DNA from 3 places in the Arthrobacter senegalensis genome. Region 3 is predicted to be linked to each of the others. Evidence: riboswitches for the same ligand, from Rfam matches in the RefSeq annotation. Region 3 holds a riboswitch; each other region holds the start of a gene.
The links. A riboswitch is a leader RNA that binds a small molecule or an ion and turns the genes downstream of it on or off. The one in region 3 is predicted to bind S-adenosylmethionine.

Region 1 (2,193 bases), on a different contig from region 3:
CGATCTGGAGGGCTTGTGAACGCAAAAGCTCCGTTTCGGGCGTCTGCTCCTTCTATAACGCGGAGCGGACGCCCGAAACGGAGCGATGCCGGGAGAACTTAGAGTTCGACGATCCCGTTGGCGGTTTCAAAGCGGACGGACAGGATGCCCGGCGTACCGTTGGGTGCCGTCCAAGCGACCTTGACGTCGTCCAGCAGGCCGTCGACCGGCGTGCCCAGCCAGTCCGCCACCCGCTCGGAAGAGCCGGCGATGGTCAGGCCGATCAGCTTGACCGTGGCGGGGCGGGCGTTGGACGGGTGCAGCGGTTCGGTGCCGTCATCCCAGCGCAACATGTAGGGCACCTGCGGGTCGGCGATGAGGCCCTTGATCCCGATCTGCTGCCAGCTCAGTTCCTGCCCATCCGGGAACTTGCGGTTGCCGGGAACCGCGTGGCGGCCCAGCCGTTCTTCGAACGGGGTCAGGTCGTCGACCGCCACGCACCAGCCCATCCAGCCGCCGCCGGCTTCCGACCGCGCCCGCACGGCTTGGCCAAAGGGGGCCTTGTCGGAAGCGGGGTGGTCGAGCACCTCCACGACCTCCAGGTAATGGTGGTCGGTGAGGGGGAAGATCATATTGCGGGTGCCGAAGCGGGGGTGAACCCCGCCCTTGACGGCGTCGATGCCCAGGGCTTTGGAGATCCGCTCTGAGGTGGCAGCCAGACCGTCGGGTTCAGCGGCATAAGAAACATGGTCGAAGCGCATGGCATTATCTTGGCACTTTGTGAACCCGCTCTCGACTTAGGGTGACCTAAGTCACTCAATTTGCGGCTCGTGTGGAACGCGCCGTTCCGGACAGCAATTCCGCCTCCCCGGCGCGCGCCGGCAACAGTGACCAAGCGGACTGTCGGAGAGACGGTCCCGAGACGGGTGCCCAGTCATAAGGTGTCATATTGTTGCGGCCGCCGGCTTGTCTGCGGAGACTGGAGGCAGGTCATGAGTGCCAGCGCAAAACCCCGGTTTGCTGGCCGGCAACCCTCCAACCGCGGTGGGGTGCCCCGGGTGAAGACCAGGCAGCCGCCATAAGGCGGTGCGCAAGCGCGGGTCACACCCGGGACAGACATGCCGGCACGGCCGGATCCCGGATGGCCCCTTCCAGTGAAGGAGTTGCACCATGTCCAACGCCGATTGGTCCTTTGAAACCCGTCAGATCCACGCAGGGCAGGAGCCGGACGCCGCCACGGGCGCCCGCGCACTGCCGATCTACCAGACCACGTCGTTCGTGTTCCCCAGCGCGCAGAGCGCGGCCGACCGGTTCGCCCTGTCCGAACTGGCACCCATCTACACCAGGATCGGCAACCCCACCCAGGAAGCGGTCGAGACGCGGATCGCCAACCTGGAGGGCGGCGTCGGCGCCCTGCTGCTTGCTTCGGGCCAGGCCGCGTCGACGTTCTCCATCCTCAACCTGGCCGAGGCCGGCGACCACATCGTGGCCAGCCCCAGCCTGTACGGCGGCACCTACAACCTGCTGCGCACCACGCTGCCCAAGTTCGGCATCGAGGTCACTTTCGTCGAGGATCCGGACAACCTGCAGCAGTGGCGCGATGCCGTCAAGCCGAATACCAAGGCGTTCTTCGGCGAGGTCGTCTCCAACCCGCGCCAGGACGTGCTGGACCTGGAGTCGGTCAGCGCCATCGCCCACGAAAACGGCGTGCCGCTGATCGTTGACAACACCTTGTCCACCCCGTACCTGATCCGCCCGATCGAGTGGGGGGCCGACATCGTGCTCCACTCGGCCACCAAGTACCTCGGCGGCCACGGGACGGCGATCGGCGGCGTGATCGTCGACGCCGGCACGTTCGATTTCGCCGCCGACCCCGAAAAGTTCCCCGGGTTCAACACGCCGGACGACACCTACAACGGGCTGGTCTTCGCCCGCGACCTCGGCGTCAACGGCGCTCTGGGCGCCAACCTGGCCTACATCCTCAAGGCCCGGGTGCAGTTGCTGCGCGACCTGGGGTCCGCCATCTCGCCGTTCAATGCCTTCCTGATTGCCCAAGGGCTGGAGACGCTGAGCCTGCGCGTGGAGCGGCATGTGGCCAACGCTCAGAGGGTGGCCGAATTCCTGGAAGAGCACGACGACGTTGCCTCCGTCGCGTACCTCGGCCTGCCCTCCAGCCCCTGGTATGAGCGCGGCCGCAAGTACGGCCCGAAGGGG
Region 2 (2,193 bases), on a different contig from region 3:
CCCCATCGACAACTCGATCGCCGGGCGGGTGGCGGACATCCACGCCCTGCTGCCGAAGACCACCCTGCAGATCGTGGAGGAATTCTTCCTGCCCATCCGTTTCAGCCTGCTGGGCGTACGCGGGGCCACCGTGGAGCAGGCCCGGGAGGTGCACAGCCACATCCATGCTTTGGGCCAGTGCCGCAAGCTGATCCGCAGGCTCGGGCTCACTCCGGTCATCGCCGGCGACACCGCCGGTTCGGCCCGGGAGGTGGCCGAATGGAAGGACCCGACCAAGGTCTCCCTGGCGCCGCCGATGGCCGCCGAACTCTACGGCCTGGAGGTTTTCGCGGAAAAGGTCGAAGACGATCCGACGAACACCACACGGTTCGTGGTGCTGGCCGACCGCCGGCCGGTCCCGTCCCGCGAGGAACTTCCCGGTCCGGCCGTGACCAGCTTCGTGTTCCGCGTGCGGAACGTGCCGTCCGCGCTGTACAAGGCGCTGGGCGGTTTCGCCACCAACGGCATCAACATGACCCGGTTGGAGAGCTACATGGTGGGCGGCGAGTTTGCCGCCACCATGTTCATGGTGGACGTCGAAGGCCACCCGGACGATCCGGCCATGGTCCACGCCTTCGAGGAACTGGACTTCTTCACCACCGAAATCCGCATCCTGGGCGTCTACCCGGCGCATCCGTTCCGGCAGCAGACCGTGCGCCCGGGCGCCGCCGCGCAGTAGCCGTGGCGCCAGCAGTCGGACAGTAGCCTTCGGGGCAGCAGCCGTCGCACGGCCGCCCGTCGGGCAGCAGCCACCTCGCGTGGCCCGGGAGTAAAACGCTGCATTTGACGAACTGTTACCGGCGTTTGACCCAGGCCCTTCCCCGCTCTTAGCGTGGAGACGAATCAAGAGCGCCAACTTCACAGCCCTGGCTGGTTGGCCGGCAACCCTCTACCGTAGCGGGGTGCTCCAGGTGATGATTCGGCCCGCCGGGGATGTCGGCAGGCAAGTACGCGTATCCACCCGCAGCAGCTCGGCCGCAGCGGATGCGCCCAAGCCCCAAGGACGCCATGTCGCTACACCATGACCTGACCCCCCACACGTTGCGCTCCGCCTTCGGCCGGTTCCCCTCGGGCATCGCGGCGCTGTGCGCGACCGTCGACGGCGAGCCGCAGGGCATCGTCGCCTCCTCGTTCACCGTGGGCGTCTCCCTCGAGCCGCCGCTGGTGATGTTCGCCGTGCAAAACACCTCACGGACCTGGCCGCTGGTCCGGCGGGCCAACCGGATCGGCGTCTCGGTGCTCGGCACCGGGCACGACGGCGTCTGCCGCCAGATCGCGTCCAGGACCGGTGACCGCTTTGCCGGCCTGAGCCTGCACGGCACCGACGACGGCGCGCTTTTCCTCAACGACGCGGCGCTCTGGCTGGACTGCTCGGTGCACCAGGAAGTCCCGGCCGGGGACCACCACGTCGTGCTGCTGCAGGTGCACGGACTGTCCACGCACGACGGCACCCACGAGCCCCTGGTCTTCCACGATTCCGCGTTCCGCCGGTTGGAACAGCCGGCCTTCGTCTAGGACGCATGGTCCCGGCCCCGCCCGCAGCTGCGGGGCCGGGCGCGGGCAGCTAAGGCAGCGGCCTGCCTCGGGCCGCCACCCACAGGGAGTACCACTCCTCGCGGGTCATCGATGCTCCAACCGCTTCCGCCTCGGCACAGGCCCGGATCCGGTCCGGGCTGCTGGTACCGACGACCGGCCGGATGCCTGCCGGATGCCGCAGCAGCCAGCCCAGCACCACGGCCTCGGGCGGGCACCCCTTGTCCCGGGCAAGTTCCGTGACCAGGGCTGCCGCTGCTTGATCCGCCGGGGGAGAGGCATCCGCGGGCGCGGAAGCATCCGGTGTCGCGGCCTCCGCTGCCGCACGCCCGCTGTACCGGCCCTGGGCCAGCGCTCCCCAGGCCTGCAGCTCCACCCCGTGGGCGGCGCAGTATTCCAAGGTGCCGTGCGGGAAGCTGATCCCCGGTCCCTCCGGGTGGTTCACCAGCACCCCTGACTCCAGCCAGTCGCGTCGGTACAGGCTCATTTCCAGCTGGTTCACCGCCAGCGGTTCATCCAGCGCCGACTGCAGCCAGCGCATCTGTTCGCCGGACATGTTCGAGACACCAAGGCGGCGGACCTTCCCGGCCATCCGAAGCTCGTTGAACGCCGCGGCGATCT
Region 3 (2,193 bases):
CCATGCCCACCTGAACCAAGGTGCCGAACTCAGCGAGGGTTTCGATGGCGGCCGAGGTCGTGGTGCCGAAGCCGGCGTAGTCCACGATCAGCTCCAGGTTCTTGTCCTTGAACTCTTCGATCGAGGCGCCGACGCCAGCCAATCCGATCTCGTCGGCCAGTTTCTGGGTTTCCGGATTGACCTCGGCGCCGTACACCTCGGCGCCGACCAACGCGGCACAGCGTGCACCGATGTAGCCCAGTCCGCCCAGGCCGATGACACCGACCTTCATGCCGTTCTTCGCCCCGCCGACCGCCATCATGGCATGGTAGGCGGTCAAGCCGGCGTCGGTCGCCATCGCGCCGAGGTCGAACGGCACTTCGTCGGGCAGGGCGACGAGATTGTCGTCGGTCGCGCGAAGCTTGGCGGCGAAGCCTCCATCCCACTTCCCGTAACCCAATGCGTCCCCGTCCGACATCACCGGAGAGAGGCCTACGCGGTCGCCAATCTTCCAATGGTCCATGCCCTCGCCGACCTCGCTGATAACGCCAGCGGATTCATGGCCCATGGTGCGGGGCAGGCCGTGCTGGAACAGCGCCATCCATCCCGGATCATCGAGCGTCGAGACGTCCGAGTGACAGACCCCCGACGCCTTGACGTCGACGACCACTTCACCGGGGCCAGCGTGGGGTTCCTGAACCTCATTAAGCTCCAGCGGCTTCTTCGTGCCGACAAATTGCCATGCCTTCATGATGAACCTCCCGTACGACGGCCAGCGGACGGTGCCCGTCCCGGCCCGGCCATATTGGCAGTGCACCTCCACGGTAGTCCCCTCGTAACCAGGCCAGTAGGGGACAGCCGCGCAGAGGAATGCGCACGGCTCAATGCGCCGGGCGGAAGCCTGCCGGCCCCAGCCCCCGGAGCCGGCTGGGGCGACGGGCCCTCGTCGTCATCAGAAGCGGTTTCCGTAACAAACGGCAGCAGAATGTCATGGCCTGTCATGTGCTTCCCTGCGCCGGAGCGGCCCCGGCATACTCGACTCCGAGATCAAGAGTCCCAACGACAAGCTCTGGCTGGTTGGGCGGCAACCCTCTCCCGTAGCGGGGTGCCCCAGATGAGGATCCGGCCGCGCACAACACCGTGCCCGGCAAGTACGGCCCCCTCCGGGCTGCGCCCCAACCGTGACGGTTGCTGCGCCGCCGGATGGGAGCCCCGCCGTGAGGAGCCAACATGACCGCCGTCGTGACCGCCAACAACCCGCAAACCCGCCGAGCCCCGTGGGCCGGACAGGCTACCGCCGAGGAACTGGCCCGATGGCAGCAAGTAGCCGAAGGCGTTGCCGCCGCGCTGGCCGCGGACGTGCTGGAGCGCGACCGACGCAACGCCGACCCGCACGCCGAGGTGGAGCTGCTGCGCAACTCGGGCCTGCTCAACCTGATTATCCCGGCCGAATGGGGCGGCGAGGGCGGGCACTGGGAGAGCGCGCTGCACGCCGTGCGCATCCTGGCCCGCACGGACGCGTCGATTGCGCAAATACTCGGTTACCACTACGCCAACCTGGGCGCCGTCGTGTTCTACGGTGATGCGCAGGTCCAGGAACGACTGCTCCGCCGCTCCGCGCGGGGCCGCTGGTCCTGGGGCGACTCCGTGAACCCGGTGGACCCGAATCTGGAACTGGTTCCCGACGGCGACGGCTTCCGGCTGAACGGCACCAAGCACTTCTCCACCGGCGCTTCCGTCGGCGACGCCATTCTGGTCAATGCCGTGATCGCGGCCGGACCCGAGCGGGGCAAGTTCCTGGCCCTCGCGCTGGAGCATGACCGAACGGGCATCGGATACCTCGGGGACTGGGATGCGCTCGGCCAGCGGCTCTCGGCCAGTGGTTCGGTGAAGTACGACGGCGTGCAGGTCACCGAAGCGGACATCATCGGCGAGGTAGGGGAGGAGCCTTTCTCCACGCTGGTTACCCCGTACATCCAGCTTGCCTTCGGCAACCTCTACCTGGGCATCGCGCAGGGGGCGCTGGACCGCGGACGCCGGATCACGCTGGCGCGCCGGAACTCCTGGTTCCTCAGCACGCAGGAGACGTATGCCCAGGACCCGCTGACCCAGCGGGTCTACGGCGAGCTGGTGTCGCGGGTTGCCGCGGTGGAGGCCCTGGCCGACCGGACGAACGCCAGGTTCGACGCTGTTATCGCCGCCGGCGCGCAGCTG

Region 1: another riboswitch for S-adenosylmethionine. It lies ahead of AC5RVG_RS13625 (bifunctional o-acetylhomoserine/o-acetylserine sulfhydrylase); the one in region 3 lies ahead of AC5RVG_RS07100 (acyl-CoA dehydrogenase family protein).
Region 2: another riboswitch for S-adenosylmethionine. It lies ahead of AC5RVG_RS05300 (flavin reductase family protein); the one in region 3 lies ahead of AC5RVG_RS07100 (acyl-CoA dehydrogenase family protein).

What each region holds. Positions count from the first base shown of each region.
Region 1 is NZ_JBNHGZ010000004.1:145,016-147,208, reverse strand. Features, by position in the region: gene AC5RVG_RS13630 (VOC family protein) at 99-740, opposite strand; SAM riboswitch class IV at 968-1,082, shown strand; gene AC5RVG_RS13625 (bifunctional o-acetylhomoserine/o-acetylserine sulfhydrylase) at 1,150-2,193, shown strand, end outside.
Region 2 is NZ_JBNHGZ010000001.1:1,126,003-1,128,195, forward strand. Features, by position in the region: gene AC5RVG_RS05295 (prephenate dehydratase) at 1-718, shown strand, start outside; SAM riboswitch class IV at 881-995, shown strand; gene AC5RVG_RS05300 (flavin reductase family protein) at 1,048-1,554, shown strand; gene AC5RVG_RS05305 (aldo/keto reductase) at 1,604-2,193, opposite strand, start outside.
Region 3 is NZ_JBNHGZ010000002.1:363,833-366,025, reverse strand. Features, by position in the region: gene AC5RVG_RS07105 (zinc-binding dehydrogenase) at 1-730, opposite strand, end outside; SAM riboswitch class IV at 1,025-1,139, shown strand; gene AC5RVG_RS07100 (acyl-CoA dehydrogenase family protein) at 1,210-2,193, shown strand, end outside.